DNA from 3 places in the Enterobacter sp. C4G1 genome. Region 1 is predicted to be linked to each of the others. Evidence: predicted binding sites of a transcription regulator. Region 1 holds the regulator's gene; each other region holds the start of a gene.
What was found. Region 1 encodes PurR, which represses purine synthesis genes. Its sites were predicted from a motif close to CANGCAAACGTTTGCNTG; they were not measured.
Positions count from the first base shown of each region.

Region 2: a site for PurR is predicted at 6,937-6,954, ahead of galS (HTH-type transcriptional regulator GalS). Genes of this name have one in related genera too.
Region 3: a site for PurR is predicted at 8,216-8,233, ahead of gcvT (glycine cleavage system aminomethyltransferase GcvT). Genes of this name have one in related genera too.

Region 1 is NZ_JBQVVV010000002.1:256,553-267,601, reverse strand. Features, by position in the region: gene ACT9TW_RS15140 (TetR/AcrR family transcriptional regulator) at 1-201, shown strand, start outside; gene nemA (N-ethylmaleimide reductase) at 255-1,352, shown strand; gene gloA (lactoylglutathione lyase) at 1,452-1,859, shown strand; gene rnt (ribonuclease T) at 1,956-2,615, shown strand; gene grxD (monothiol glutaredoxin 4) at 2,689-3,036, opposite strand; gene ACT9TW_RS15115 (C40 family peptidase) at 3,375-4,133, shown strand; gene sodB (superoxide dismutase [Fe]) at 4,256-4,837, shown strand; gene ACT9TW_RS15105 (MFS transporter) at 4,874-6,040, opposite strand; gene cydH (cytochrome bd-I oxidase subunit CydH) at 6,205-6,294, opposite strand; gene purR (HTH-type transcriptional repressor PurR) at 6,592-7,617, shown strand; gene punR (DNA-binding transcriptional activator PunR) at 7,634-8,545, opposite strand; gene punC (purine nucleoside transporter PunC) at 8,660-9,859, shown strand; gene cfa (cyclopropane fatty acyl phospholipid synthase) at 10,161-11,049, shown strand, end outside.
Region 2 is NZ_JBQVVV010000002.1:1,440,276-1,451,324, forward strand. Features, by position in the region: gene sanA (outer membrane permeability protein SanA) at 1-331, shown strand, start outside; gene ACT9TW_RS20805 (glutamine synthetase family protein) at 452-1,840, shown strand; gene mglC (galactose/methyl galactoside ABC transporter permease MglC) at 1,887-2,897, opposite strand; gene mglA (galactose/methyl galactoside ABC transporter ATP-binding protein MglA) at 2,913-4,433, opposite strand; gene mglB (galactose/glucose ABC transporter substrate-binding protein MglB) at 4,513-5,511, opposite strand; gene galS (HTH-type transcriptional regulator GalS) at 5,806-6,828, opposite strand; gene yeiB (DUF418 domain-containing protein YeiB) at 6,984-8,141, opposite strand; gene folE (GTP cyclohydrolase I FolE) at 8,160-8,828, opposite strand; gene ACT9TW_RS20840 (YbfB/YjiJ family MFS transporter) at 8,933-10,081, opposite strand; gene fghA (S-formylglutathione hydrolase) at 10,219-11,049, shown strand, end outside.
Region 3 is NZ_JBQVVV010000001.1:179,348-190,396, reverse strand. Features, by position in the region: gene rpiA (ribose-5-phosphate isomerase RpiA) at 1-642, shown strand, start outside; gene serA (phosphoglycerate dehydrogenase) at 909-2,141, shown strand; gene ACT9TW_RS00895 (5-formyltetrahydrofolate cyclo-ligase) at 2,238-2,834, opposite strand; RNA gene ssrS (6S RNA) at 2,859-3,042, opposite strand; gene zapA (cell division protein ZapA) at 3,084-3,413, opposite strand; gene ACT9TW_RS00880 (YecA/YgfB family protein) at 3,581-4,159, shown strand; gene pepP (Xaa-Pro aminopeptidase) at 4,191-5,504, shown strand; gene ubiH (2-octaprenyl-6-methoxyphenyl hydroxylase) at 5,501-6,679, shown strand; gene ubiI (FAD-dependent 2-octaprenylphenol hydroxylase) at 6,692-7,894, shown strand; gene gcvT (glycine cleavage system aminomethyltransferase GcvT) at 8,324-9,418, shown strand; gene gcvH (glycine cleavage system protein GcvH) at 9,442-9,831, shown strand; gene gcvP (aminomethyl-transferring glycine dehydrogenase) at 9,902-11,049, shown strand, end outside.

The DNA of each region.
Region 1 (11,049 bases):
ATCGCCCTGCTGGCCCAGGCGCTTGAGAAAGGCCGCAATGAAAAGACGCTGGCCTTCCCCGGTGAGCCACTGACCCAGGCGCAGGTGCTCTATGCGCTCTGGTTAGGTGCAAACCTGCAAGCCAAAATTTCTCGCAGTGCCGTGCCGCTGGAAAGCGCACTGGCACATGTGAAAAGCAGTATTACAACGTCTGGCGTTTAGCAGGCGTTTTTATTTACCCAATTACTAGTCGACTGGTCTACTCAGGAGTCTCTATGTCAGCTGAAAAATTATTTACCCCACTGAAAGTGGGTGCCGTTACCGCGCCAAACCGCGTGTTCATGGCCCCTCTTACCCGCCTTCGCAGCATTGAACCGGGTGACATCCCAACCCCACTGATGGGTGAATATTACCGTCAGCGCGCAAGCTCAGGGCTTATCATCTCTGAAGCTACGCAGATTTCTGCTCAGGCAAAAGGTTATGCTGGCGCACCTGGCCTGCACAGCCCGGAACAAATCGCGGCCTGGAAAAAAATCACCGCCGGTGTTCACGCTGAAGATGGCCGCATCGCCGTACAGCTGTGGCATACCGGTCGTATCTCTCACAACAGCATCCAGCCTGGCGGTCAGGCTCCGGTTTCCGCCTCCGCGCTGAGTGCCAACACCCGGACCTCGCTGCGCGATGAAAACGGCCATGCGACCCGCGTAGATACCTCTATGCCGCGTGCGCTGGAGCTGGACGAGATCCCGGGTATCGTGAATGATTTCCGTCAGGCCGTTGCGAATGCGCGGGACGCCGGTTTCGACCTGGTTGAGCTGCACTCTGCTCACGGCTACCTGCTGCACCAGTTCCTGTCACCGTCTTCTAACCATCGTACTGACCAGTACGGCGGCAGCGTTGAAAACCGCGCACGTCTGGTTCTGGAAGTGGTTGATGCCGTTTGCAAGGAGTGGAGCGCAGACCGTATCGGTATCCGAGTTTCCCCAATTGGTTCTTTCCAGAACGTTGATAACGGTGCGAATGAAGAAGCAGATGCCCTGTACCTGATTGAAGAGCTGGCAAAACGCGGCATTGCTTACCTGCATATGTCTGAACCAGACTGGGCAGGCGGTCAGCCGTACACTGAGGCTTTCCGTCAGAAAGTGCGCGATCGTTTCCACGGCGTGATTATCGGTGCCGGTGCATATACACCAGAGAAAGCAGAAGACCTGATCAGCAAAGGGCTGATCGATGCGGTGGCATTTGGTCGCGATTACATCGCCAACCCGGATCTGGTTGCCCGTCTGGAACGTAAAACCGCACTGAACCCGCAGCGCCCGGAAAGCTTCTACGGCGGCGGCGCTGAAGGTTACACCGACTACCCTTCCCTGTAATTCCTCCTTGTGCATTGATAGCGGCGACATTTCGCCGCTATACTAAAACATCGTTTCTGTTCAAAAACATAATCCAATCCATTGGTTAATGAGGAAATTATGCGCCTACTTCACACCATGCTGCGCGTTGGCGACCTGCAACGTTCTGTCGATTTCTACACTAACGTCCTGGGCATGACGCTGCTGCGCACCAGCGAAAACCCGGAATACAAATATTCACTGGCGTTCGTAGGCTACGGCCCGGAATCGGATGAAGCGGTTATCGAGCTGACCTACAACTGGGGCGTAGACAACTACGAGCTGGGCACGGCATATGGCCATATCGCGCTGGAAGTGGAAAATGCCGCTGAAGCCTGTGAACGCATCCGCAACAACGGCGGTAACGTGACCCGTGAAGCGGGCCCGGTCAAAGGTGGCACCACGGTTATCGCTTTTGTTGAAGATCCAGATGGTTACAAAATCGAGCTGATTGAAGCCAAAGACGCTGGTCGCGGTCTGGGCAACTGATCCCGCAGGGCGCAATATGCGCCCGTAGTTTTACTGCATCCCCTCTTAAAATTTGCCATAATGCGCACTGCTTTTTTCCCCATGTAAGAGACCCTGATGTCCGATAACGCTCAATTTACCGGTCTGTGCGACCGTTTTCGTGGTTTTTATCCCGTTGTCATTGATGTAGAAACAGCCGGATTTAACGCTAAAACCGATGCGCTGCTTGAAATTGCCGCCATCACGCTGAAGATGGATGAACAGGGCTGGATTTCACCGGACACCACGCTGCATTTCCATGTTGACCCGTTTGAGGGCGCCAACTTACAGCCAGAAGCACTGGCCTTTAACGGCATTGACCCGCATAACCCGCTGCGTGGCGCCGTAAGCGAATACGATGCACTGCACGCCATTTTCAAAATGGTGCGCAAAGGCATGAAGGACAATGATTGCAGCCGCGCGATCATGGTGGCGCATAACGCCACCTTCGATCACAGCTTTATGATGGCGGCAGCCGAACGCGCTTCGCTCAAGCGCAACCCTTTCCACCCGTTTGTTACCTTCGACACCGCTGCGCTGAGCGGTCTGGCGCTGGGACAAACGGTATTATCCAAAGCCTGCATTACAGCAGGGATTGCGTTTGACGGGACTCAGGCGCATTCCGCGTTATATGACACCGAACGCACGGCTGAGTTGTTCTGTGAAATTGTGAACCGCTGGAAACGTCTTGGCGGTTGGCCGCTACCGATGGGCGATGAGGCAGATATTCAATCGTAGGTCGGGTAAGCGCAGCGCCACCCGACAAAAAAAAGCGACCTCGACAGGTCGCTTTTTTATTTTCGCAGATAACTTACTCTGCGTCTGGTTCTTCAGTTTTGTACTTAGCAGCAGTTTCTTTGATCAGCTGTTGCAGTTCGCCACGCTGATACATTTCGATCAGGATGTCACAACCGCCAACCAGCTCGCCATCAACCCACAGCTGCGGGAAGGTCGGCCAGTTAGCGTATTTTGGCAGCTCAGCGCGAATGTCCGGGTTTTGCAGGATATCAACGTAAGCAAAGCGCTCGCCACAGGCAGACAGCGCCTGAACTGCTTGTGCGGAGAAACCGCAGCTTGGCAGTTTCGGAGAACCTTTCATGTACAGGAGAATTGGGTTTTCAGCAATCTGGTGCTGGATTTTTTCAATAGTGGTGCTCATGTCTTGCTTCCTTTAACTTCTGTTACGGCATTCGTCTGACATTGTAGCGGTTCAGAGCGGCATCGGAAAATAACATTTTTTTCACGTCTATATATTTTAAACGTTACCGGCATAAGTTGCATTCCAAATGTAGCTTAACCCTACTGCAGATAAGGTTTTGCTTAAGGAGTAAGCAATAGTGCTACAGATTGATGTTTTTTTTTGCACTTGCTAACGAAACACAATTTTAGATTGAAAAATGCTATTAACTTCTCGGGTTTTTATAGATTAGAATCGACGGGTTTTGAAAATCACACGCGGGTATGATTGATGACCTGCATTTACCAGGGGACTGGCCAGTGGCGCGGATAAATAAAATCTCGATCACGCTCTGTGCTTTATTGTTTACAACACTCTCTTTCACGCCAGTGGCTAACGCCTCCCAGCAGGCGCGGCATTCTGCTGTACAAAAAACGCACCTGGCTAAAGTCACAGAACGTAAGAAAAAAACCACCAGTAAGAACGAAAAGAAAAAAACTACCACACAGACTAAACGTACTGCCTCCAGCAAAGCTAAAACCACTCACACCACTTCGCGCAAAGCCCAGCAAACTGCCGCTAATCTCGTTACCGAAAAATGCACTGCCCGCAAAGGTCACAAAGCGAAGTGCGTCAAAGTCACGAAAGTAGCGGAAGTCCATAAGGTACGCGTCCAGAAAGCGCAAAAAACCGCGATGAACAAGCTGATGGGACAAATTGGCAAGCCTTATCGCTGGGGCGGAACCTCACCCCGTACCGGTTTCGATTGCAGTGGTCTGGTGTACTACGCCTACAAAGATCTGGTGAAATTCCGTATTCCGCGTACTGCGAACGAAATGTATCACCTGCGCGATGCTTCACCGGTCGATCGTGGTGAACTGGAAAGCGGCGATCTGGTTTTCTTCCGCACTCAGGGTCGCGGCATGGCCGACCACGTGGGTGTTTACGTGGGCAACGGGAAATTCATCCAGTCACCACGTAGCGGCCAGGACATTCAAATTACCTCTCTGAGTGAAGATTACTGGGTACGCCACTACGTTGGCGCACGCCGTGTGATGACCCCGAAAACCATCCGTTAATCCCTGCCCTGCCGCGTCTGCGGCGGGGTAAGTTCCTCTTTTGCATACCCTTTCAATTTGCTACTCTATCCCTGTTGTCTTTATGGTTATTGGCAACGTAAAAAATAATAAGGAGAGAAGCAATGTCGTTCGAATTACCTGCACTACCGTATGCAAAAGACGCCCTGGCTCCACACATTTCCGTGGAAACCCTGGAATATCACTACGGCAAACATCACCAGACGTATGTCACCAACCTGAACAACCTGATCAAAGGCACTGACTTTGAAGGCAAAACGCTGGAAGAGATCGTGCGTAGCTCAGAAGCTGGCGTGTTTAACAACGCCGCTCAGGTCTGGAACCACACGTTTTACTGGCACTGCCTGGCACCTAATGCAGGCGGAGAACCCACCGGTGAACTGGCCGCAACCATCAATGCCGCGTTCGGCAGCTTTGCTGATTTCAAAGCGAAATTCACTGACGCAGCAATTAAAAACTTTGGTTCTGGCTGGACCTGGCTTGTGAAAGAAGCCGATGGCAAACTGGCTATCGTATCAACATCCAACGCGGGTACACCGCTGACCACCAGCGCAACCCCGCTGATGACCGTCGATGTGTGGGAACATGCTTACTACATCGATTACCGTAACGCACGCCCGAACTACCTGGAGCATTTCTGGGCGCTGGTTAACTGGGAATTTGTTGCGAAGAACCTCGCAGCGTAAGAGACACGCAGAAGGGTTCGCTCTTCTGCGTTATGATTATTCAGCCGCGCAGGCCGTTTCTGGCTGTTTACGACCCGACATCAGTACCAGCAGTAACCCCAGAGCCGCAATAATCGCCCCCATTACCGGCACAAAGCTGTACCCCAGGCCACCCGAAATCACCGCACCACCGGCCGCAGCGCCCAGTGCATTACCCAGGTTAAACGCACCAATATTCACGGATGAAGAGAGTCCTGGCGCTTCATGCGCCACACGCATTACCCGCATCTGCAACGGCGGAACCACGGCAAAGGTCGCCGCACCCCATACCACCATCGCAATGGCTGCACCAAATTCGTTACGCGCCAGCCACGGAATGGCCACCATGATGGCAATCAGCAGCGTTAAGAAGCCTTTCAGCGTGCCACTCACGGAACGGTCTGCCAGCTTACCGCCCAGGTAGTTACCGATAGAGAACCCTACGCCAATCAGCACCAGCATCGCGGTAATAAAGACCGGCGTGGCATGAGTAATGTCGTGCAGCACGGGCGAAATATAGGTATAGAGCGTGAACATCGCCCCAGCCCCCAGCACGGTGGTCAGCAGTGCAGACAATACCTGAGGACGAACCAGCACGGACAGCTCTTTGCGTACATCAGGGCGTTCGCCTGCGCTGCCTTTTGGCAACGAGAAGAACAGTGCGACCATAGCAATCACGCCCAGTGCAGCGGTTGCCAGGAACGACATACGCCAGCCGATCGCTTCACCCAGCCACGTGGCCGCAGGTACACCGCCGATGTTGGCAATGGTCAGACCCATAAACATGGTTGCCACGGCGCTGGCCTGCTTATGTTTAGGTACAACGCTTGCTGCAACAACCGATCCCAGTCCGAAGAAGGCACCGTGGTTAAGGCTAGTCAGGATACGTGACAACATCAGCGTGGTGTAATCCGGTGAAAGCGCGGAAAGTACATTCCCAAGGGTAAAAATAGCCATCAGGAAAATCAGCGCATTACGGCGCGCACGGTGTGAAAGCAGCAACGTCATTAACGGTGCCCCTACCATCACGCCAATCGCGTAGGCGCTAATCAGCATACCGGCCGCCGGGATAGAGACGTCTACACCCCGGGCGATAACAGGCAATAACCCCATCGGGGAAAATTCGGTGGTGCCAATCCCAAAAGCGCCAATCGCCAGGGCCAGCAGAGGAAAATTGATTTTCATGAGTCAACTCCGGATGCCGTGTCGTACCACGACACAGAACAAAGAAGTCAAAAGCATGACACCAATCACAAAAAATGAGAAGTTAACAATTTGGCAAAAGATTATTGCCGGAGAAGTAACAATAAAAGGAAATCCGGAGGGAGAACGCTCTCCCCCCGTCTGAATCAGTGCAGAATAGCCGTAAACGATGCAGCAACTATCAAACCCAGCACGATAACGGTGGTCGTCAGCGAAAACTTAAGATCGGTACTCATCAATTTTTCTCCTTTTAATCACCTTACGAAAAGTGAGCTTGCTCATTTTTACACAGTTTACGTCAAAAATCTTCCTGGATTTAAACTGATATCCACTTTTGCTCTTCCCCTTTTCATCAAGATAGGACAAAATTCCACGCTAAATTTATTAGCGTACCGGCCATTGACCCCCTCCTGACGTCCTGTGTCGTTTTCCCGGCGTGTCGCAATTCCAGATTGCGTGATAAGGGTGAGAGAAGGCAAACGTTTACCTTCAAGTTTTTCAGGAGCTTAGGATATGGTCTGGAGTGACATTTAATGGCAACAATTAAAGACGTGGCAAAACGCGCAAACGTTTCCACTACAACCGTATCACATGTAATTAACAAAACCCGTTTTGTAGCGGAAGAGACGCGTAATGCCGTCTGGGCGGCGATCAAAGAACTGCACTATTCGCCAAGCGCGGTCGCACGTAGCCTTAAAGTTAATCACACCAAATCCATTGGTTTGCTGGCCACCAGCAGCGAAGCTGCATATTTCGCAGAGATAATCGAGGCGGTCGAGAAAAACTGCTTCCAGAAAGGCTATACCCTGATCCTGGGTAACGCGTGGAACAACCATGAGAAACAGCGCGCTTATCTGTCTATGATGGCGCAAAAACGCGTGGATGGCCTGCTGGTCATGTGTTCCGAATACCCGGATTCTGTGCTCTCCATGCTGGAAGAGTACCGTCACATCCCAATGGTGGTGATGGACTGGGGTGAAGCGCATGCCGATTTTACTGACTCAGTAATCGATAACGCCTTTGAAGGCGGTTACATGGCCGGTCGTTATCTGGTAGAACGGGGTCACCGCGAGATTGGCGTGATTCCAGGTCCACTGGAGCGCAACACCGGTGCAGGCCGTCTGGCCGGATTTATGAAAGCCATGGAAGAAGCACTGATCACCGTTCCAGAAAACTGGATTGTTCAGGGTGACTTTGAGCCTGAATCCGGTTACCGCGCAATGCAGCAAATTGTCTCCCAGCCGCATCGTCCGACTGCTGTCTTCTGCGGTGGCGATATTATGGCGATGGGTGCGCTTTGTGCTGCCGATGAGCTGGGTCTGCGCGTACCGCAGGATATTTCTGTGATCGGGTATGACAACGTGCGCAACGCGCGTTTCTTCACCCCGGCGCTGACCACTATTCATCAACCGAAAGATTCTCTGGGTGAAACAGCCTTCAACATGCTGATGGACAGGATCGTTAACAAACGTGAAGAGTCGCAGTCAATTGAAGTCCACCCGCGTCTTATCGAACGTCGCTCCGTGGCGGACGGTCCTTTCCGCGACTACCGCCGTTAATCGTGCACGGAGCCAGTTAATCTGGCTCCCGTAACCACTCCCTGTTCAGCGTTTCACTGTCCCCCAGGTAATCCAGCAGCCAGGCCATCGCGGGCGATACGTCACTTTGCTGCCAGGTCAGACAACAGGCCGCGTCCGGGAATGGGTTTTCAAGCTCAAGGGCAACCCACTCCCCGGCATCGATTCGTGGTCTGGCAAAATGGACCGGCACCATTGCCACACACAACCCGGCAGAAAGGCAGGTCGCGGAGGATTCCCAGTCGGGCGCAATCACCCGTCGCTGGTTATCCAGAAGCCAGGTCACACGCTTGGGTAACGAGCGTGACGTATCTTCCAGTACCAGCGATGGCCAGTTACGCAGGGTATCATCGCTTAACGGCCCTGCCATTGCCGCCAGCGGGTGATCGCTTGCCACCACGCATTTCCAGCTTAACATTCCCATATCGCGAAATGCGTAACGTCCCCCAACGGGTATGGCCTGTGTTGCGCCGATCGCCATCTCAGCCCTGCCATCTGCCAGCGCATCCCAGACACCGTTAAAGACTTCCTGCGATACCCGCAGCTCGACATCGGAGAAGTGGCGATAAAAATCGACAATCATCTGCCGGGTACGTTCGGGTTTTACGATGTTATCCACCGCAATAGAAAGATGACCTCGCCAGCCATTAGCAATCTGCTGACACTGTTCACGAGTGATCTGCATTTTTTTGATAACAGAACGCCCTTCTTTCAAAAACCACGCCCCGGCAGGCGTTAACTCCACGTCGCGATGGCGGCGTTCAAACAGCGGAACGGCCAGCCACTCCTCAAGCTGACGCACCGTGTAGCTAATGGCCGAGGGGACGCGGTGTAGTTCCTGCGCGGCTCCGCTGAAGCTGCCGTTACGGGCGACAGCATCCACAACTTCAAGAGAATAATCTGACCACATTTTCTGCCTGCAAAAAATTTGAATGCACCCGCCAAATATTAGCGTTTCACAAGCCGCTTTGCACTCCCTACACTCTGCGCCAACGTACCCTGCCTCCTTAAGGAGAATAAAACAATGCAACCCAGGAAAGGTTTTTTAGTCTGGCTCGGCGGCTTAAGCGTGCTGGGCTTTTTAGCTACCGATATGTACTTACCCGCATTCGCTGCAATGCAGGAAGATTTGCAAACGCCTGCCGCGGCCATTAGCGCCAGCCTGAGTTTGTTCCTCGCCGGTTTTGCCTTTGCACAGCTGCTGTGGGGGCCGCTCTCCGACCGTTTTGGTCGTAAACCAGTGCTGTTACTGGGTCTGGCAATTTTTGCCGTAGGCTGTCTTGGGATGTTGTGGGTACGCGATGCGACCTGGTTACTGGTGCTGCGTTTTGTTCAGGCCGTCGGCGTTTGTGCCGCAGCGGTCACCTGGCAGGCGCTGGTGACGGATTACTATCCGGCTTCACGGACCAATCGAATTTTTGCCACTATTATGCCGCTGGTAGGCCTCTCTCCCGCGCTTGCACCACTGCTGGGCAGTTGGATCCTGGCGCATTTCGACTGGCAGGCGATTTTCGCCACCCTGTTTGCCATCACTCTGGTGCTGATGCTGCCCGCATTCGCCCTGAAACCTGCGCATAAAAAAGAGACACATCCGGAAGCGAAGCCAACTACCTTTACCTCTTTGCTGCGCACCAAAGCGTACCGCGGCAACGTGCTTATCTACGCCGCCTGTTCAGCCAGCTTCTTTGCATGGCTGACCGGCTCACCCTTTATTCTGCACGATATGGGGTACAGCCCGGCGGCCATCGGCCTGAGCTATGTTCCACAGACTATCGCCTTCCTGGTGGGCGGTTACGGTTGCCGTGCGGCGCTGCAAAAATGGCAGGGGCAGCAGATGTTACCCTGGCTGCTGGCGCTGTACGCTTTAAGCGTTATTGGTACCTGGGCCGTCGGCTTTATTCCGGGGGCTGGTCTGGCGGAAATCCTGATTCCATTCTGTGTGATGGCAATTGCTAACGGTGCCATTTACCCGATTGTGGTGGCGCAGGCTTTACGGCCGTTCCCACAGGCAACGGGCCGTGCGGCAGCCTTGCAGAACACACTGCAACTGGGGCTGTGCTTCCTGGCAAGCCTGGTGGTATCGGCACTGATTGCAACACCACTGCTCACCACCACCAGCGTGATGCTGGTTACCGTTGCACTTGCTGGCATCGGCTATCAGATGCAGTCATCGGCACACCGTGAGGATAATACGGCAGCCCAGGCTGAAACATCGCACGCATAATCGCACCAGCAATTATGTTACATTTCAGTGATTAGGTTGCTAAGAATTTTCTATTGAATCACCAAATTTTGAGGCCTATACTAAATTTGGTTCGATTAAATACGATAAATATTAAGTGTTAACGGGAGCCGGAGTGCTCCCGTTTTACCATGGAAGGCCTTTCGGCAAGGGTTATCTCCCTTCCTCTGTTCTACGTCGGATACTAGCCTCACGGGGCGTAATACCGTGAGATTTCTCACAAACCAAAAAAAGCGTCTACGCTGTTTGAAGGTTCTGATCACAGCAAGGTGATGGAGAAGCTATGAGTTCATCGTGTATAGAAGAAGTCAGCGTTCCGGACGACAACTGGTCCCGGATCGTCACTGAACTATTGGGTCGTGCAGGCATCACTATCAACGGGCCTTCCCCATCCGATCCCCAAATCAAACATCCCGATTTTTTCAAGCGTGTATTGCAGGAGGGATCGTTAGGACTGGGTGAAAGTTATATGGATGGCTGGTGGGAATGCGAGCGGCTGGATATCTTTTTCTCAAGCGTTTTACGCGCCGGGCTGGAGAGTCAGCTTCCCCGTAATGTGAAGGATACCCTGCGTGTCGCTGCTGCCCGCTTGTTCAACCTGCAAAGCAAAAAACGGGCATGGATCGTGGGTAAAGAGCATTACGATCTAGGTAATGACCTCTTTAGCCGGATGCTTGATCCCTACATGCAATACTCTTGTGCCTACTGGAAAGAGGCCTCGACGCTTGAAGAGGCCCAGCAGGCGAAACTGCGTCTGATCTGCGAGAAATTGCAGTTACAGCCGGGGATGCGCGTGCTGGATATCGGCTGCGGCTGGGGTGGTCTTGCATACTATATGGCGAAAAACTACGGTGTCAGCGTGGTAGGTGTGACCATCTCTGCAGAACAGCAGAAAATGGCGCAGGAGCGGTGTCACGACCTGGACGTCAATATTCTGCTCCAGGATTACCGCGAGCTACACGATCAGTTCGACCGCATTGTCTCTGTCGGGATGTTCGAGCACGTTGGGCCTAAAAACTACAGAACCTATTTTTCGGTAGCAGACCGTAATCTGAAACCGGATGGTATCTTCCTGCTTCACACCATTGGTTCGAAAAAGACCGACCATAGTGTTGATCCATGGATCAATAAATACATCTTTCCGAATGGCTGTTTACCGTCGGTTCGCCAGA
Region 2 (11,049 bases), 1.2 Mb from region 1:
GCGGACTCGCAAGGTGTTCGACACTAACGACTTCATCATCATCACCCAGCGTTTCCACTGCGAACGGGCGCTGTTTATCGCGCTGCATATGGGTATTCAGGCCCAGTGTTACGCCGTGCCATCACCTAAAGACATGCTTAGCGTACGCGTACGTGAGTTTGGAGCCCGTTTTGGCGCGCTGGCCGACCTGTACATATTCAAACGTGAACCGCGCTTCTTAGGCCCGCTGGTGCCGATCCCGGCGATGCACGAAGTCCCCGAAGATGCGCAAGGTTACCCGGCGGTGACACCTGAGCAATTGCTGGATATGCAGAAAAAAGAGAAAAAATAGCCCTCTTTTATTCTTTCTTTACGACACCAGCCACTCTTTTTATCCCTCCTTTACACCCGCCCTTTTAAGCTGAGTTCACTGCCGTTACGGCTTCATTGAAGAATGACTATGAACTCAATAATGAACGCTTTTTTCCTGAAAAATATCCGCCACTACTTCAACTTTCCGGGCTTATCTCTTCCGGGGCCCCATAATTCCGGCCTCTATTTCGATGAGAAAATGGCTGCCATGAAGCACACGTTTTCGGTGGAAGTGGCGGATTATCTGGAGCGTTACCCGCAGACAAAACACATTGACGTTTACCTGAACGATATCAATGGCATTATGCGCGGTAAGCGGCTTTCAGTGGATAACATGCTGAGTCTCGAAAACGGCTGCTATTTCCCCCTCTCGGTCTATTCGATGGATCAGAAAGGGAAGATTTCCGCACCTCTTCATGATGAGCCAGACCGGCTATGCCTTCCGGTCGCCGGCTCCCTACGCCCTTCTTTGCACGATCCGCAGCACAGCGCGCAGATCCTCCTGACGATGAAAGACGCTAACGGGGAAGACTGTCCGTTTGAACCCCGCGTGATATTGCAGAATGTCCTTGAACGCTTCCACCAGCATGGGCTTTTCCCGGTGATTGCGCCGGAAGTTGAGTTCTATCTGACGGGGAAAGGCGCTCAGGATCCGCAAAATCAGGGCTGCTTTCATATGGACACCTCAGCGGCACACGCGGCACTGTTTGATGAGCTGGAACAGCTGGCACATTGCCAGCATATCCCACTCACCGGGATCGTAGCTGAGGCTGAATCCGGCCAGTTCGAACTGAACCTCAGGCACAGTCATCGGGTGGTTGAGACGTGCGATAACGTGCTGGCGTTACGCCGTTTGACCCGCTTTGTCGCCGACAAAAACGGTCTTCAGGCCAGCTTTATGGCTAAACCCTTTAGCCTTCAGTCCGGTAGTGGTCTGCATTTCCATTTCAGTCTGAATAATATTCACGGCGAAAACGTGTTTGCCTCACCCGCCGAGGAACTCAATGGCATGATGCGCTTATGTATCGCGGGCCAGCTGGCGCTGATGCCCGCATCCATTGCCATTCTTGCTCCGGGCGTTAACGGCTTCCGCCGTTTGCGTAAAAACCTGACCGAGCCGTTGTTCAATTCCTGGGGCTATAACACCCGCTCCGCCGCGCTACGCATACCCTGCTCGGACGAAGGCAATCGTCGTATTGAGTATCGGTTGGCCGGCGCAGATGCCAACCCCTATCTGGTGGTCGCTACCATCCTGACCGGTATGTTGTATGGACTAGAAAACGTCGATGAGCAAGATTTACAAGAGACGCAACATGATGAACCTGTACTGCCGCTTTTCCAGCAGCAAGCTATCGAGGCATTTTCCGGCAACCAATATCTCATTGATAGCCTGGGCGAGGCCTTTTCACAGCAGTGGATTGCCTGCAAACTTTCTGAGCTCGAAGGGTTTGAACGTATCGTCACCGAGCAAGAATTGACGCTTGCGTGAAATAAAAAGCCCGCTCAAAGAGCGGGCCTGATAATGCAAGGTGTCTTTATTTCTTACGGGCGTATTTCAGTGAATCCAGCGCAACCGCGAAGATGATGATTGCGCCTTTGATGATGTACTGCCAGTACGGGTTCACGCCGATGTAGGTCAGACCGTAGTTGATAACGGTGAAGATAATTACACCGGTTACCACGCCGAGCACCGTACCTACGCCGCCGCTGAAGGAAACGCCGCCGACCACGCACGCTGCAATCGCATCCAGTTCGTACATGAAGCCGAGGTTGTTGGTTGCAGAACCGATACGACCTGCTTCCAGCATCCCGCCGAAGGCGTAGAACACACCAGACAGGGCATAAATCATCAGCAGGTTCAGAGCCACGTTTACGCCAGATACTTTCGCCGCTTCAGGGTTACCACCGATTGCGAAGATGTTCTTACCGAAACGGGTTTTGTTCCACAGAACCCAGACGAAGGCCACCGCAATCAGTGCATAGAAGGTGATATAAGACAGGCGGAAGCTGCCCAGCGCGATAAACCCTTGCGTAAAGGTCGAGAAGCCGCTGTCGAAGCCTGAAATTGGGGACGCACCCACGAAGTCGTAATACAGGGAGTTGATACCGTAAACGATGATCATCGTACCTAAGGTGGTGATGAATGGCGTTACGTTCAGGTAAGCGATGATGATGCCGTTAATCAGGCCAATGATTGCACCGATGACACACACAATCAGGATCACCACGAAAATTGGCATGGTTGCCATTTCCGGGAACACTTTGTTGGCGTTTTCCATCGACTGCAACATGGTGGCGGCGATAACCGCGGCAAGGCCAACCTGACGCCCTGCGGAAAGGTCAGTACCCTGGGTCACAATCAGACCTGCCACGCCGAGTGCAATAATAATACGCACGGAAGACTGGGTCAGAATGTTACTCAAGTTCAGCAGGCTTAAGAACGTAGGGTCCTGGAAAATGATAATGGCCAGTAACACTAAAAGAACAACGTAAATACCGCCGTCTTTCAGATAAGTGAGAAAACTTTTTTTATTTAACGCACTCATGAGGAGCCCCTGATCTTAAAGGTGCAAAGACGCAAGACGGAGAATTTCGTTTTGCGTTGTCGTTTTGGTGTCAACAATACCGGCAACGAGACCATTGCTCATAACCAGAATACGATCTGTGATCCCTAACAATTCCGGCATTTCGGAAGAAATGATAATGATCCCTTTATTCTTTTTAGCCAGCTCAGCAATCAGCTGATAAATCTCAAACTTTGCACCCACATCGATACCGCGGGTTGGTTCATCCAGCATCAGAATTTCTGGCTGGGTTAATAACCAACGACCGATAATCACTTTCTGCTGGTTACCACCTGACAGAGAGCCGATTTGTGTACGGTGGCCTGGCGTTTTAACACGCATGGAGTCAATAACCCACTGGGTATCACTCTTCATACGGGAATTATCCAGCAGACCGACTTTGTTCTTATAATTACGAATATTCGAAATTAACGAGTTAAAGTTAATATCCAGATAAGCGTAAATACCGGTAGAACGACGTTCTTCTGTCACCAGCGCAAAACCATGGTTAATGGCTTCGTTAGCGTTGTGGTTGTTAATTTTTTTACCGTGCAGCGTAATAGTGCCGTCGGCTTTTTCGCGAATACCAAACAGGGTTTCCACGATATCGGTACGTTTGGCACCGACCAGCCCTGCGATCCCCAGAATTTCGCCTTTATGCAGGTCGAATGAGACATCGCGAATGGACGGCTGACGCAGCGAGGTCAGGTTACGCACCTCAAGGATCACTTCACCCGGTTTGTTCTCACGGTCCGGGAAGCGCTGGTTCAGCGAGCGGCCAACCATCATGGCAATGATCTTGTCCATGTCCAGGCCTTCGAGCGGCTGAGTGGCAATCCACTGACCGTCACGCAGGATGGTGATTTCATCGCACAACTGGAAGATCTCTTCCATTTTGTGCGAGATATAGACAATACCGCAGCCGCGATCTTTGAGTTTACGAATAATGGTAAAAAGGTGGTTAACCTCTTTTTCCGTTAATGACGATGTTGGTTCATCCATGATGACGATTTTTGCATCATAGGAGAACGCTTTTGCAATTTCGATCATCTGCATCTGGGATACCGATAATGTACCGACGCGGGCGCGCGGATCGATATCAATATCCAGTTCATCGAAAATGGCTTTGGTGTCGCGATACATTTTATCCTGATCGACAAACACACCTTTGGTTGGATAACGACCCAACCACATATTATCCATAACTGAACGTTGCAGTACCAGGTTCAATTCCTGGTGAACCATCGAGATACCGTTTTCCAGTGCTTCTTTAGCTGAATGGAAATCGATCTCTTTCCCCTGAAAAAGAATGCTGCCAGAATCTTTTTGATAGATCCCAAAAAGACATTTTAACAATGTTGATTTCCCCGCACCGTTTTCACCCATTAAGGCATGAATAGAGTGAGGACGAACTTTTAAATTAACATTATCGAGTGCCTTAACACCGGGAAAAGACTTGTTGACACCGGTCATTTCCAACAAGTATTCACCGGACGACTGAGTATTTGTGCTGACCATAATTATACCTTGTTGGCCTCGCATATCGCGTTATAAAAGGGCGCAACGAATTGCGCCCAGTGGAGACAGTACTAATGACTTATTTACCGATAAACTCAGCCAGGTTGGACTGGTCTACGCCCACGTATGGAACGCGAACGATTTTGTTTTCAATCTTCCAGTTGGTGCCATCAGCTGCACCTTTACCTTCGGCCAGGTTTTTCGCCAGATCGAAGCTGGCTTTCGCCTGGTTGTTGGCATCGTTCAGAACGGTACCGGCCATTGCGCCAGATTTAACCAGCGCCAGTGCTTCTGGCAGAGCATCCACACCGAACACAGGAATGGAAGATTTGTTGTGTGCTTTAAGCGCTTCTACTGCACCCATTGCCATCGCATCGTTGTTGGCGATAACCACTTCGATTTTGTTAGCATTCGGGCCAGACAGCCACGCGTCCATCTTATCTTTCGCCTGAGCGGTATCCCACATTGCGGTATCTAACGCCAGCTGCTGAGTTTTCAGGCCTTTGTCGTTCAGTTCTTTGATAACGTAAGTGGTACGTGCTTCAGCATCCGGGTGGCCTGGTTCGCCTTTCAGCAGAACGAACTGGATCTGACCATCTTTGTTCAGGTCCCAGTTAGGGTTTGCCGCCCAGTGTTTAGCAATCAGATCGCCCTGGATAATACCGGACTCTTTAGAGTCAGTACCCACGTAAAACGCTTTGTCATAGCTGTCCAGCGCTTTACGAGAAGGTTCTTTGTTGAAGAAAACGATTGGCACATTCTGGCCACGCGCTTTCTCGATAACTGTGCCTGCCGCAGCTGGGTCAACCAGGTTGATTGCCAGTGCTTTCACGCCTTTCGCCAGCAGTACGTCGATCTGATCATTCTGCTTGGACTGGTCGTTCTGGGAGTCATTCATCAGCAGCTGAACGTCTGGCGCTGCTTTAGCATCTTTCTCGATAGCTTTACGAACAACAGACATGAAGTTGTCGTCGTATTTATAGATTGTCACACCAATACGGGTATCCGCAGCGTGCGCTGTTGCACCAAAAAGCATACTTGCCATAACAGCAGACAGAGTCAACACCTTCTTATTCATGGTATCTCCGGTTTTTTTATGCAGGGTAGTTCTTGTGAATAACGGTCGGCGGGCAGGTGTTAAAAAAACGTTACTGACAGCCGAAGTTCACTTATAAAATTTCTATCTTCCGTGTTCGGTAACGCTCCAGAAATGCGTTTTATTGGTTGTTTGCGGCACTTTGGCTATAGTGAAAGTGATTAATCACCGTTACATAGCGTTTCAGCTCCTAAAACGCTGACATCATAGTAAGCGCCTTGTTAAGATACTGTGAATTTACTCACAGATTGAAAACGGTTACATCGACCTACGTAATCAGTTAGTGATCGGAACCACAGTTTGCCGAATAGATACCGAATGGCGACGCACTAAAGTCGGCATGAAACAGTGTGTTGCTCCCGGATCCAACTGCCCTGCCGCGCCTTGTAACGCCAACTCAGTCGCCAGTTTTGCCATTGAAGCAATCGGATATCGCACCGTGGTCAGCTGCGGATCGGTGTAACGCGCAATCGGGATATCATCAAAACCAATCAGCGACAAATGCTGTGGCACCGCAATTCCGTTGTCTTTCAGCGCTGTAAGTGCACCCGCGGCCATGTTATCGTTGTAGGTAAAGACAGCAGAAAGGTGAAGATTGCGCCCCAGCAGTTCGACCATCGCCGCTTCCCCACCCTGCATATCCGGCGAGCCCGTGCCCACCCAGCTTTCCAGAGGCGTAATGCCGTGCTCTTTTAGCGCCCTCTGCCACCCTTCGCGGCGCATAGCATCGTCTTCAATATGATGGCTGGACGCCAGAAAGCCGATGCGCTGATGGCCATTGTTAATCAGCATCCGCGTGGCCATCATGGCACCGCTGACGTTATCCAGCCCGACACAACGGTGGGCGTAACCCGGCACAATTCGGTTGATCAGCACCATGCCAGGGATTTGTTCCATAAACCCTGCCAGCTCCTCGTTACTCAAGGCCTTTGAGTGAACAATCAATGCGTTACATCGCTGGCGAATCAGAACCTCAATCGCATGGCGCTCTTTTTCAGCTTCATGATAGCTATTGCCAATCAGCACATACTTCTGGTGCTGCTGGGCGACAACATCGACCGCTTTGACCAGTGCGCCAAAGAATGAGTCCGATACATCCATCACCACCACACCAATGGTGTCACTTACCTGGGTGGCTAACGCCTGGGCATTGGCATTCGGCCTGTATCCCAGTTGCGTGACGGCTTTCATCACGGCTTCACGGGTTTCAGGGCTGACTAGCGCGCTGTTGTTCAGCACGCGCGAGACAGTAGCAACAGAAACGCCCGCCTGGCGGGCGACGTCACGAATGGTGATCATATTCACCATCCTTAATAGGATTGCAGCAACTCACAGACACCCCCTGTGTTAAGCAAGGTGGCTATTTTGGCAGCGAGAGAAAGGGGACTACGTGAAGAAGCTCACACAGATGAAAACGTTTACATCCGTTTTGTTAATGATTGTGATCCAGATCGTTATCTGGATGTATTACTCAATGATACACCCGAAGCATGTGCGGTTAATTGCCGCCATAGCCATTCCAGCGGTCCCTGGCGGAAATAACGCAGCCAGATAACCGAAAACGCCACATTGATGACCCAGACCGGAATAACAAACGCCAGCAGTTCGAGTCGGTCGAATTTCATAAACAGACCAAAACGATAGAAAAGCGTGGTGCAAATCAACGTTTGCAGTAAGTAATTGCTCAGTGCCATTCGCCCGACACAGGCAACGGCACTGACTAACCAGAAGCGACACAGCTGCGGCCAGAAGCCATAAATCAGCGCCGCATAGCCAATGGTCTGGAACGGTGCGCCAAGCTCGCGTGGCACCTGAAGCAGGAAGGCACACCAGCGGTAATTCCAGTCAAGATGCCACTGCATCACGATTGCCGGAACATTAATCAGCACACCAACCGCAACCAGCCCGGCCCCGACACAACGATAATGGCGAAGGCTGAATTCGCCTTTCAGCCAGCCCGTTCGCATCAGCGAGGCGCCCATCAGCATCATTCCCGCCAGCTGCCAGCCATACTGCGCCCCCAGCGCCAGAAGATTGTCACCGAGCATATCTGCACGGTTGCTTATTGCTTCCACGCCACCTTTCAGCTTCCAGAACTGTTCATACTGGAGGTTCGCCGCATCCGGGATCCACGAACGGTTGGTAGCGTCACCTGAAATCATCCCCAGCAGTATCAGCACACCGATGCCCATGAGATACAGCATAACGCCGGTGTTAAAGAGGCTTTTCACACTGTGCGCATCGCGGATCAGTCGCCAGCAGATTAAACCGACTAATCCATAAGCCAGCAGAATATCGCCGTCCCAGAAAAGCAGGCCGTGGATAAAACCAAGAATCACTAACAGAGTCAGACGAGACTGTATCCAGCGCGTACCGCGCTTTAACAGCAACTGAAGCCCGGCACCAAACAACAGCGCGAAGAGGGTGAGGAATTTAACCTGGGCGAAAAGATCGAGAAAGGCCCATGTCCAGGCATCGCTACGGGTGATGTCACCGTACCACGCCGGGTTGAGATAAGCGGCCTTTGGCAAACCAAAGGCGCTGATATTAAGCAGCAGGATACCGAGAATGGCGACGCCGCGAACAAAATCGAGCGTGACATTTCGCTCCATGTACCCTGCCCTGCCTGATTAGTTGTGGTGACGTACCGCGCGCAGGAACTCCTGGCGAGTGTTCTGGCTGGATTTAAACAGGCCGCCCAGAGACGTAGTGGTGGTCGCACTGGTCGCATCACGAACGCCGCGCGCTTTCACACAATAGTGAACCGCATCAATAGACACCGCCACGTTATTGGTTCCCAGCAATGTTTGCAGCGCAGTCAGGATCTGTTGCGTCAGACGTTCCTGTACCTGCGGGCGCTGCGCAAAGAAGCGCACGATACGGTTGATTTTCGACAGACCAATAACCGTATCTTTCGGAATGTAAGCCACGGTGGCTTTACCGTCGATAGTGACGAAGTGATGCTCGCAGGTGCTGGTCAGCGTAATGTCGCGAACCGTTACCATCTCATCAACCTTCATCTTATTTTCGATAACGGTGATTTTCGGGAAGTTAGCGTAGTCCAGGCCTGAGAAAATCTCATCGACATACATTTTCGCGATGCGGTGAGGGGTTTCCATCAGGCTGTCATCGCTCAGATCGAGATTCAGCAGTTGCATAATCTCGGTCATATGGCCGGAAATCAGACGTTTACGTGTTTCATTGTCCATCTCCTGAACGGGTGGACGCAGAGGCGTTTCAAGGCCGCGCGCAAGCAGGGCTTCATGAACCAGGGCAGCTTCTTTACTGAGTGATGACATTTATTTTCTCCCGCAGGTGTGGCTGTCTTCTGCCCTCGTTGTGGCAAAAGTGTGCGCTCATTGTGCGTGAGGCGGCGCACATAATCCAGTATTCACGACGATAATTATTGCAATTGCTGTTGCCTTTCGGCCTTGCGGTTCCAGACTAGCGCACCGCCGATAAACAGTGCAATACCCGCAAGCCCTAACGCAGGCTCCAGCTGATGCAAAAACCAGGTAGATAATGCCGAGGTCACGGGGCCAACGAGTTGTCCAACAGCATAGCCCGTGGTGAGCAACCCTGCCATATAGCGCGTATGCTGAGGCGCCAGTTCCCGGCCATACAACAGAGAAAGCTGAACAGCGCACAGGAACCCACCGCCTACCAGTAATCCGCCCAGCAAAAAGCCCATGATGCCCGGCACAAGCCAGGCAGCCAGCACGCCGAAACCCTGCAACCACAGCACAATGGCCAGCCTGCGATTAGAGGATGAGAAGTGACGTAACACAATGCTGAGCGCAATCCCCACCACGGACGCCGCGCCAAAGAGCGGCCAGACAAACTGCGCAAACAGGCTGCCCGGGAAACGCGCGACCGCCATTTGCGATAAAAATGTCGCCGGAAGGATATACCCGAAGCCCGCCAGACTATAGCTCCACACCAGACGCCGCAGATTGGTGGTCAGGACCAGCGGTTCAGGTGCCGTCTCAGGACGGTGAAGCTGGCCGCCACGGGGAAGATAGCGCGCGACCAGCGTCACCAGGGTAAGCGCCAGAACGCCATAAATCTGCCATGCGGCCCCTGCCGGGATCGCCCTGCTCTGAATATAGACCGCCAGCAAGCCGCTAAGGGCGATACCCGCACCCGGTCCGGCAAACACCGCCGCGCTCAGTCCCGGTTTCCCCAGATGTCCCAGCCGCTCGTTGGTCCACGCCGCAATCAGCACCATTGACCAGCCGCTCATACAGCCGATGGCAAAGCGCAGCACGCCGTGAGCTACGGCATTATCCGCAACCGCTGAGAGCAACGTCAGTGCAACCGCACCGGTGATCCCGGCCCAGAGTCGCGCTTCCACGAAACGATGCGCTCGCATGGCATCCCAGGCCCCCGCCAGATAGCCGAGGTAGTTCATCGCCGCCACCAGCCCGGCGCTCGTCAACGTAAGTTGTCCGTCCGCAATCATCAGCGGTACCTGCGGGGTGAAGGCGAAGCGCCCAATTCCCATCGCAACGACCAGAACGACAAATCCGCTGAGCGCAATCCGCAGCGCCATGACCACTCCAGTTGTTAAAAATAAGTTAATTTATGATGCAGTATCTTGCTGCTAAGCGGAAGTGAAAGTTACTCACAGGTAAATGAAAACTCTGTATTATGGGTCTAATGAATACCACTTCGTATAAGGATCCTTGCATGGAACTGCTCGAAGAGCACCGTTGTTTTGAAGGTCGACAGCAGCGCTGGCGGCACGACTCCACCGTACTGAACTGCGCCATGACGTTCAGCATTTTCCTACCGCCGACTGAACAGGGAGCGAAACCACCCGTTCTGTTCTGGCTGTCTGGCCTAACCTGTAACGACGAAAACTTCGCCACCAAAGCGGGTGCACAGCGCATTGCCGCTGAACTGGGCATTGCCCTGGTGATGCCGGACACCAGCCCGCGCGGTGATGATGTAGCCGATGACGCCGGATACGACTTAGGCAAAGGCGCAGGGTTTTATCTGAACGCCACCGAGCAACCGTGGGCCAGCCATTACCGCATGTATGATTATGTCCGTGATGAGCTACCGGCATTGATTCAGGCGGAATTTGCGCTAAGCGAGCGTTGCGCTATCAGCGGTCATTCGATGGGCGGGCACGGCGCGCTGATCATGGCGCTGAAAAATCCCGGTAAGTTCACCAGCGTTTCGGCATTTGCGCCCATTGTGAACCCAACGCACGTACCGTGGGGGCAGAAAGCCTTTACGCAGTATCTGGGGAATGATGCCGAAAAATGGCAGGCATGGGATAGCTGCGCGCTGCTACTGGCAAGCAATGCTGAAGATGCGATCCCGACGCTTATCGATCAGGGGGATGCCGATCAGTTCCTGGCCGGACAGCTACAACCTGCGGTGTTTGCTGAAGCAGCACGCCAGAAAGACTGGCCACTGACGCTGCGTATTCAGCCGGGGTACGATCACAGCTATTACTTTATTGCGTCCTTTATTGAGGATCATCTCCGCTTTCATGCGGAGCATTTGTTC
Region 3 (11,049 bases), on a different contig from region 1:
AAAAAAGCAGTAGGATGGGCCGCTCTCCAGTACGTGCAACCAGGAACAATTGTTGGTGTCGGCACGGGCTCTACGGCGGCGCACTTTATCGATGCGCTGGGCACGATGAAAGGGCAGATTGAGGGCGCAGTATCCAGCTCCGATGCTTCCACGGAAAAGCTGAAAAGCCTTGGCATTACCGTTTTTGACCTGAACGAAGTGGATCGCCTGGGGATCTACGTTGATGGCGCTGATGAGATCAACGGCCACATGCAGATGATCAAAGGCGGCGGCGCAGCGCTGACGCGTGAGAAGATCATCGCTTCTGTTGCGGATAAATTTATCTGTATCGCGGATGCCTCTAAGCAGGTTGATATCCTGGGTAAATTCCCGCTGCCGGTAGAAGTGATCCCAATGGCGCGCAGCGCAGTGGCGCGCGAACTGGTGAAGCTGGGTGGCCGCCCGGAATACCGTCAGGGTGTTGTGACTGACAACGGTAACGTGATCCTGGATGTGCACGGTCTGGAAATTCTGGATGCCATTGCCCTGGAAAATGCCATTAATGGCCTTCCAGGCGTAGTCACCGTAGGGTTATTTGCCAACCGTGGCGCGGATGTTGCGCTGATCGGTACGGCTGACGGCGTGAAAACCATCGTAAAATGATCTGACGGGGGGAAGTCTCCCCCCGCTAAAAAATTTTTGAAAAGCTAAATTCGGTGACTTGTGTCACGTTTTTGTACCTCTTTTGCCGATCCTGCCACTTTCGTAAACTTATGCAGCATTTTCCTCTGCCATTTTGCCCTGTATGACTTTTCTTCAGAGTGCCGACGCAAACGTTCATATTGCTGCAATAGTTTTTTTTGATATGTTGGCTACAGCGGATTCAAATCCAGCACAACATCAGTTCAGACAAAAACAGGGTCGGGGAAATGGCAAAGGTATCACTGGAGAAAGACAAGATTAAATTCCTGCTAGTAGAAGGCGTGCACCAAAAAGCACTCGATAACCTTCGTGCAGCAGGCTACACCAACATCGAATTTCACAAAGGCGCGCTGGATACTGAAGAGCTGAAAGCGTCCATCCGTGATGCCCACTTCATTGGCCTGCGATCCCGTACTCACCTGACTGAAGACGTTATCGCTGCGGCGGAAAAGCTGGTGGCTATTGGTTGCTTCTGCATCGGTACCAACCAGGTTGACCTGAATGCGGCTGCAAAGCGCGGTATTCCTGTCTTTAACGCCCCGTTCTCTAACACCCGTTCTGTTGCGGAACTGGTGATTGGCGAACTGTTGCTGCTGCTGCGCGGTATTCCTGAAGCGAACGCCAAAGCACACCGCGGCGTGTGGAATAAACTGGCGTCCGGCTCTTTCGAAGCGCGTGGCAAAAAACTGGGTATCATCGGTTACGGCCATATCGGTACGCAGCTGGGTATTCTTGCTGAATCCCTCGGTATGAACGTCTTCTTCTACGATATCGAAAGCAAACTGCCGCTGGGGAATGCTACCCAGGTTCAACACCTGTCTGACCTGCTGAACATGAGTGATGTCGTGAGCCTGCATGTGCCGGAAAATGCGTCCACGAAAAACATGATGGGTGCAGAAGAGCTGGCGCTGATGAAGCCTGGTTCACTGCTGATCAACGCCGCGCGCGGCACCGTTGTCGACATCCCGGCACTGTGTGATGCGCTGAAGCGTAAGCATCTGGCAGGGGCGGCAATCGACGTATTCCCGACCGAGCCTGCAACCAACAGCGATCCGTTTACATCTCCGCTGTGCGAGTTCGATAACGTGATCCTGACGCCGCACATCGGTGGTTCAACTCAGGAAGCGCAGGAGAACATCGGCCTGGAAGTGGCGGGCAAACTGAGCAAATACTCCGACAACGGCTCAACGCTTTCTGCGGTGAATTTCCCGGAAGTGTCTCTGCCGCTGCACGGTGGCCGCCGTCTGCTGCACATTCACGAAAACCGCCCAGGCGTGTTGACCGCAATTAACCAGATCTTCGCTGAGCAGGGCGTCAACATTGCTGCACAGTATCTGCAAACCAACTCTCAGATGGGTTACGTGGTTATTGATATTGAAGCGGATGAAGATGTGGCCGAGAAGGCGCTGCTGAGCATGAAGGCGCTCCCGGGGACTATCCGCGCGCGTCTGCTTTACTGATCGTGCGGTTTGTAGTGTCGGGTGGCGGCTGCGCCTTTCCCGACCTACGTTGAGGTTTTGTAGGCCGGGTAAGCGTAAGCGCCACCCGGCTTTATTCTACCAGGTCCAGGTTTTACTGGGCGTCACCACCGCAGGCAACGGCACATCCCATTTCTCCACCGGCAACGCCTCCACGCCCTGACAATCATGCGCATAGCCCACCGGCTGCAATCCATACTGCTGCCAGTTTTGCAGCGTTCTGTCGTAAAAGCCGCCCCCCATTCCCAGGCGCTGACCTTGTTCATCGAACGCTACCAGTGGTGTCACCAGCACATCCAGATCCGCAAGTGGGAGCACGTCGCGCACGTCCAGTTTCGGTTCGGTGATTTTCAGGCGATTGACCACCAGGTCACTGTGTGGATGGTAGTTCAGGAACAGCAGGTTCCCCTCGCTAAACGGATGCAGCACCGGCAGGTAAACCTTTTTCCCGGCGCGCCAAAGCTGTTCGATAAGCGGCTGGGTATCCAATTCGCCATCAAACGACAGAAACAGGGCGACCGTATGTGCCATCACAACCGGCGGGTATGCCATCATGCGTGCGGCGGCCTGCTGGGCGAAATGCGTTTGCTGTTCGGAGGTTAACGCACGACGGCGTTTACGGATTAACTGACGGATGTCCTGGCGTGAGGCAGAAACTTCAGAAAGTAGAGTCATGGTAGTCGGTAGAAGAAGAGAGAGGGAATCTCCGAGATGCCGCCGCAGGCTGTAACCCTTGAACCCTTGGTTCAAGGTGAATGTGTCGTCATAGTTTTAAGGCTTCTCGGACGGACCGAGCATGCTCACCAACCATGGAGCGCCACATTCTTGTGGTATGAAATATCGGCTCAGGGGACTGGCCCGCTTGCGAACATCTCAGAGAAATTTTGTCTTCCCAGTTACTCTACCATAGTCAACTGAGAAGTGTTATTCAAACTTTGGTCCTGGTCTTTCGGGAGTGCGACCTTGATCAAGCAATGCCTGTTCTATGGTCTGCTGGAGCATTTTAATGCGTTGCTCCATGCTCGCCGCGTAATCGCGGGTCTTTGCTTTTTCCTGAGTCAATTCATAGCTGATGTTCAACGCGGCGATGAAGACCAGCTGCTCAGTATTTGTGACTCTAGTGCGTTCTTTTAGATCTTGCAACCGCTGATTCAAATCGTCCGCAGCCTGATTCAAAGCATCCCTTTGTTCAGGTGGACAATTCACTCGCAGTGAACGGCCAAAAATCTGGAGATCGACGGGTTGTGCAGACATGCCACCTTCCTGCTGATTGACTGCGCTGCCTTCGCTTACTGCCCCGGGGGCCGCGAAGGGGCGACACTATAGCTACCCTGATGTGAAGATACAAGCCCTTTTCTGGTATCACCAGGGTCCAAAGTGGTAGCATACCATGAATATTCTCCCTTTGATGACGAATGCATATGTCTATACAGAACGAAATGCCTGGTTACAACGAATTAAACCAGTTACTGAACCAGCAGGGAGTGGGCTTAACCCCTGCCGAAATGCACGGTCTGATCGCCGGGATGTTGTGTGGCGGAAACAGCGACAGCTCATGGCAGCCGCTGGTTCACGACCTGACGAACGAAGGGCTGGCGTTTGGTCACGAGCTGGCTGAAGCGCTGCGTAAAATGCACTCCGCAACCAGCGATTCTCTGGAAGATGACGGCTTCCTTTTTCAGCTTTATCTGCCTGAAGGCGATGACGTTAGCGTCTTCGAACGCGCCGATGCGCTTGCCGGTTGGGTAAACCACTATCTGCTGGGTCTTGGCGTGACACAGCCTAAGCTCGATAAAGTGACCGGCGAAGCGGGTGAAGCTATCGACGATCTGCGCAACATCGCACAGCTTGGCTATGACGAAGAGGAAGACCAGGAAGAGCTGGAAATGTCCCTCGAAGAGATTATTGAGTACGTTCGCGTTGCGGCGCTGCTGTGCCACGACACCTTTACGCGCTCGCAGCCAACCGCGCCGGAAGTGCGCAAGCCAACCTTACATTAAGAAAAATAACGCACAGGAGGGTGTCATGGTTATCTCGAATCAAGAGTATTCTCGCCGTCGTCAGGCTCTGCTGGCAAAAATGCAGCCAGGAAGCGCTGCGTTAATTTTTGCTGCGCCTGAAGTGACGCGCAGCGCCGACAGCGAATACCCCTATCGCCAGAGTAGCGATTTCTGGTACTTCACCGGGTTTAACGAGCCTGAAGCGGTACTGGTGCTGATAAAGAGCAATGACACCCACAACCACAGCGTGCTTTTCAACCGCGTGCGGGATTTAAACGCCGAAATCTGGTTTGGCCGTCGCTTAGGTCAGGAGGCCGCGCCTGCAAAGCTTGGTGTCGATCGCGCCCTGGCGTTTAGCGAAATCAACCAGCAGTTTTACCAGTTGCTTAACGGCCTGGACGTGCTGTACCACGCCCAGGGTGAATATGCCTGGGCCGATGAGATTGTCTTCAACGCGCTGGATAAGCTGCGTAAGGGTTCGCGCCAGAACTTAGCTGCGCCAGCTACGCTTACGGACTGGCGCCCGGTGGTCCACGAGATGCGTCTCTTCAAGTCTGAAGAAGAACTTGACGTGCTACGCCGTGCAGGTGAAATCAGCGCTCTGGCGCATACCCGCGCGATGGAGAAGTGCCGTCCCGGGATGTTTGAATACCAGCTCGAAGGCGAGATCCACCACGAATTTACCCGCCACGGCGCGCGCTATCCGTCCTACAACACCATTGTGGGTGGCGGGGAAAACGGCTGCATCCTGCACTACACCGAGAACGAAAGTGAACTGCGTAAGGGCGACCTGGTGCTGATTGACGCCGGTTGCGAATATCAGGGCTATGCAGGGGACATCACCCGTACTTTCCCGGTAAACGGCAAATTCACGCCTGCACAGCGTGCGATTTATGACATTGTTCTTGAATCACTGGAAACGGCGCTGACGCTCTATCGTCCGGGCACCTCGATTCAGGAAGTCACCGGTGCTGTCGTGCGGATAATGATTACCGGTCTGGTGCGTCTTGGCATCCTGAAAGGCGAAGTTGATACCCTGATCACCGAAAATGCCCATCGTCCGTACTTTATGCATGGCCTGAGTCACTGGCTGGGGCTGGATGTTCATGACGTGGGTGCCTATGGTTCTGAACGCTCGCGCGTGCTGGAACCAGGCATGGTATTAACCGTTGAACCCGGGCTGTACATCGCCCCGGACGCGGATGTCCCACCAGAGTACCGCGGGATTGGCATTCGTATTGAAGATGACATTGTCATCACCGAAACCGGCAATGAAAACCTGACTGCCTCTGTTGTGAAAAATGCCGACGACATTGAGGCGCTGATGGCAGCGGCACGCGTATGAGCGTGATTATCGTTGGCGGCGGCATGACAGGAGCCACGCTGGCTCTGGCAATATCTCATTTAACTCAGGGGCAGCTTCCGGTTCATCTGATTGAAGCTGTCGCACCTCAAACCACCGAACATCCTGGTTTTGATGCCCGCGCAATTGCGCTGGCACAAGGCACCTGCCAGCAGTTAGCGCGTATTGGTATCTGGCAGGCTATCGCCGACTGCGCGACTGCCATTGAAACAGTGCACGTCAGCGATCGCGGTCATGCGGGGTTTGTTACCCTTGATGCACAGGATTATCGTATCGACGCGCTGGGCCAGGTTGTTGAGCTGCATGACGTTGGGCTCCGCTTGTTCCGCTTGTTACAGGACGCACCCGGCGTGACGCTACACTGCCCGGCGCGCGTGGCAAGTTTTAGCCGCAGCGAAGATGCCGTTAACGTCACGCTCGACGATGGCACGACACTTGAAGGCAAGCTGCTGGTTGCGGCTGATGGTTCCCGTTCTGCGCTGGGCACACAGTGTGGCGTGGAATGGCGCACCCAGCCTTATGGGCAGGTGGCGGTCATTGCGAATGTCTCAACACAGAGCGAGCATCACGGGCGTGCGTTTGAGCGTTTTACGCAGCATGGCCCGCTGGCGATGCTACCCATGGCGGAGGACCGCTGTTCGCTGGTGTGGTGCCATCCGCAAGACAGGGCGGATGAAGTGCTGTCCTGGAGCGATGAGCGCTTTTGCACTGAGCTGCAAAAAGCCTTCGGCTGGCGGCTTGGGCGCATCACCCATGCGGGGAACCGATCTGTTTATCCGCTGTCGCTGACGACGGCGTCCCAGTCCATTTCCCATCGCGTTGCGCTGGTGGGGAATGCCGCGCAAACCCTGCACCCGATTGCGGGTCAGGGGTTTAATCTGGGCCTGCGCGATGTCATGAGCCTGGCGGAATCGCTGGCGCAGGCGTGGGGTGAACAAAAAGATTGTGGCGCATATTCGGTGCTTAGCCATTATCAGAAGCGCCGTCATGCCGATAAAGAAGCCACAATCGGCGTCACGGATGGCCTGGTGCATCTGTTTGCTAATCGCTGGGCACCGCTGGTTGCCGGGCGCAACCTCGGGCTGATGGCGATGGAATTATTTATCCCGGCACGTGATGTGCTGGCGCAGAGGACTCTTGGTTGGGTCGCTCGTTAAGGAGTTATCACCGTGCAGAATGTTGATGTCGCCATTGTCGGCGGCGGAATGGTCGGGCTGGCGCTGGCCTGTGGTTTACAGGGTAGCGGCCTGCGTGTGGCCGTGCTTGAGCAAAAACTGCCTCAGCCCGTTGCACAGGATGCGCCGCCAGAATTACGTGTGTCGGCCATCAATGCAGCCAGCGAAAAACTGCTGACTCACCTGGGCGTGTGGGCGGATATTGTCGCGCACCGCGCCAGTTGCTATCACGGAATGGAAGTGTGGGACAAAGACAGCTTTGGCCACATTGCTTTTGATGACGAAAGTATGGGGTACAGCCATCTGGGCCATATTATTGAGAATGCAGTTATCCACCACGCGCTGTGGCAAAAAGCCCAGCGCTGTAGCGATGTCACGCTTATGGCGCCCGCGCAAATCCAGCAGGTGGCCTGGGGCGAAAATGAGGCATTCATTACCCTGCAAAGCGGCGATATGCTCACCGCGCGGCTGGTAGTAGGGGCCGACGGCGCAAACTCCTGGTTGCGTAATAAAGCAGATATTCCGCTGACCTTCTGGGACTATCGTCATCACGCGCTTGTGGCCACGATCCGTACCGAAGAGCCACACGGCGGCGTGGCGCGTCAGATTTTCCATAATGACGGTATTCTGGCATTTCTGCCGCTTGCTGACCCGCACCTCTGTTCCATTGTCTGGTCGCTGGTGCCGGAAAAAGCCCAACGGATGCAGGAAGCCACGCCTGAAGAATTTAACCAGGCGCTGTGCGTTGCCTTTGATAATCGTCTGGGGTTGTGCACCCTTGAAAGCGAACGGCAGGTCTTCCCGCTTACCGGACGCTATGCACGTCAGTTCGCGGCGCACCGTCTGGCGCTGGTGGGTGATGCGGCGCATACCATTCATCCTCTGGCCGGGCAGGGGGTTAATCTGGGCTTTATGGATGCCGCTGAGCTGGTTGATGAGCTGCGTCGTTTGCACCGTGAAGGCAAAGATTTTGGTCAGCATTTATACCTTCGTCGCTACGAACGTAGCCGCAAGCACAGTGCCGCGATGATGCTGGCAGGAATGCAGGGCTTCCGCGAGCTGTTCGCAGGCGCAAACCCGGCCAAAAAACTGCTGCGTGATATTGGCCTGAAACTGGCCGACACCCTCCCAGGCGTAAAACCGCAACTCCTGCGTCAGGCGATGGGTCTTAACGATCTGCCGGACTGGCTACGCTAACTTAGATACCCGTCACACTTTATTTTCCCGGCCTCTGCGCCGGGGAAATTTCCTCGTTTGAAATATTCTAATTCCACGCCATTTTTCGCATTAGATTATCTAATCTTACGTTTTTTATGTTACGGAAATTCGGCCCATTTTTCCGCATGAAATATCACCATGTGCTAAATCATGTTGGCGTGACGTTAATTTTATGCGGGATTAATCGCATTTTTCCAGTGAATAACTCTGTGGGCTTTTTGGCGATTTTTAGTCATAAGCTAATGTGATGACCCGCTTTGCCTTATGGTTAATCACCGGTTTCGGTGGTAACTTCAGGTCAAAGAGAACGTTTGCGTCGACGTCCGTAAGGTGATGCCGACGCCGGGTTTCGTGGCGATTTTGGGCGCATGAAACGCAAGATAGCCCTGCTTATTCAACGAGGAAAAGATGGCTCAACAGACTCCTTTGTACGATCAACACGTGTTATGCGGCGCGCGCATGGTGGACTTCCATGGCTGGATGATGCCGCTGCACTACGGCTCACAGATTGATGAGCATCATGCGGTGCGCACCGATGCCGGCATGTTCGACGTGTCCCATATGACCATTGTCGACCTGCGCGGTAGCCGCACCCGGGAGTTTTTGCGTTATCTGCTGGCAAACGACGTCGCAAAACTAAAGACCCCAGGCAAAGCGCTCTACACCGGGATGCTCAATGCTTCCGGCGGTGTGATAGATGACCTGATTGTTTATTACTTCACTGAAGATTTCTTCCGCCTCGTTGTAAACTCCGCCACCCGCGAAAAAGACCTCTCCTGGATTTCCCAACACGCTGAACCTTTCTCTGTTGATATCACTGTTCGTGATGATCTGTCGTTGATCGCCGTACAGGGACCGAACGCACAGGCAAAAGCAGCTTCTCTGTTTAGCGATGAGCAACGTAAAGCGACTGAAGGGATGAAGCCGTTCTTCGGCGTGCAGGCAGGTGATCTGTTTATCGCGACCACCGGCTATACCGGTGAGGCGGGCTACGAAATTGCCATGCCGAATGAGAAAGCCGCCGATTTCTGGCGTGCGCTGGTAGAAGCGGGCGTTAAGCCGGCGGGTCTGGGTGCGCGCGATACGCTGCGTCTTGAAGCCGGGATGAACCTCTACGGGCAGGAAATGGATGAAAGTGTGTCTCCGCTGGCAGCCAACATGGGCTGGACCATTGCGTGGGAGCCCGCAGACCGTGAATTCATTGGTCGTGAAGCGCTGGAAATTCAGCGTGAACAAGGCACCGAACAGCTGGTCGGCCTGGTGATGACCGAAAAAGGCGTGCTGCGCGGCGAACTGCCGGTACGTTTCACTGATGCTAACGGCAATCACCGCGAAGGCATTATCACCAGCGGTACCTTCTCTCCGACTCTGGGCTACAGTATTGCACTGGCACGTGTACCGGCGGGAATTGGCGAAACGGCGATGGTGCAAATCCGCAACCGCGAAATGCCGGTCAATGTGACCAAACCGATTTTTGTTCGCGCCGGTAAGCCGGTCGCCTAATCATTTTTATCAGGAGAAATTCAATGAGCAATGTGCCAGCAGAACTGAAATACAGCAAAGAACACGAGTGGCTGCGCAAAGAGGCGGACGGCACTTACACCGTAGGGATCACCGAGCACGCGCAAGAGCTGCTGGGGGATATGGTGTTTGTTGATCTGCCAGAAGTGGGCGCGACCGTAGGCGCAGGTGACGATTGCGCGGTTGCGGAATCTGTTAAAGCGGCATCCGACATCTATGCACCTGTCAGCGGCGAAATCGTGGCCGTGAACGATGCACTGAGCGACTCCCCGGAGCTGGTGAACAGCGAACCATATGAAGGCGGCTGGATCTTTAAAATTAAAGCCAGCGACGAAGCGGAAGTTGCCGCCCTGCTGGATGCGACCGCGTACGAAGCCCTGTTAGAAGACGAGTAAGCCATTATCCCTCTCCCCAAAGGGGAGAGGGAGAAAACACATTCACTGCACGTTTCAGGAACCATCGCTCATGACACAGACTTTAAGCCAGCTTGAAAACCGTGGCGCTTTTATTGAACGTCACATTGGGCCGGATGCTCAGCAACAGCAGGAGATGCTGAACACGGTTGGCGCGGATTCATTAAACGCACTGATCGGCCAGATAGTGCCAAAAGACATCCAGCTTGCAACACCGCCGCAGGTAGGTGAAGCCACCACAGAATTCGCCGCACTGGCGGAGCTGAAGGCCATTGCCGGCCTGAACAAGCGCTACAAGTCTTACATTGGCATGGGCTATACCAACGTGCAGTTACCGCCGGTTATCCTGCGCAATATGCTGGAAAACCCAGGCTGGTACACCGCTTACACCCCTTATCAGCCTGAAGTGTCTCAGGGCCGTCTGGAAGCGCTGCTGAACTTCCAGCAGGTCACGCTGGATCTGACTGGCCTGGATATCGCTTCCGCGTCTCTGTTGGATGAAGCGACCGCTGCGGCAGAAGCCATGGCGATGGCCAAACGTGTCAGCAAGCTCAAAAATGCCAACCGCTTCTTCGTGGCGGCAGACGTTCACCCGCAAACACTGGACGTGGTACGCACCCGTGCGGAAACCTTCGGTTTTGACGTGATTGTTGATGATGCAGACAAAGTGCTGGATCATCAGGACGTCTTCGGTGTGCTGCTGCAACAGGTAGGCACTACCGGTGAAGTTCACGACTACAGCCCGCTAATTGCCGAGTTAAAAACCCGCAAAGTGGTAGTGAGCGTCGCCGCTGATTTTATGGCGCTGGTATTGCTGACAGCACCGGGCAAACAGGGCGCGGATATTGTGTTCGGCTCTGCACAACGCTTTGGCGTACCGATGGGCTACGGTGGCCCGCACGCGGCATTCTTCGCCGCGAAAGATGAATTCAAACGCTCTATGCCTGGCCGTATTATCGGGGTGTCGAAAGATGCTGCTGGTAACACTGCACTGCGTATGGCGATGCAGACTCGTGAGCAGCACATCCGCCGCGAGAAAGCGAACTCTAACATTTGTACCTCGCAGGTCTTGCTGGCAAACATTGCCAGCCTGTATGCCGTCTTCCACGGCCCGGCTGGCCTGAAGCGCATTGCTGACCGTATCCACCGCCTGGCGGATATTCTGGCCTGCGGCCTGCAGCAAAAAGGCCTCAAGCTGCG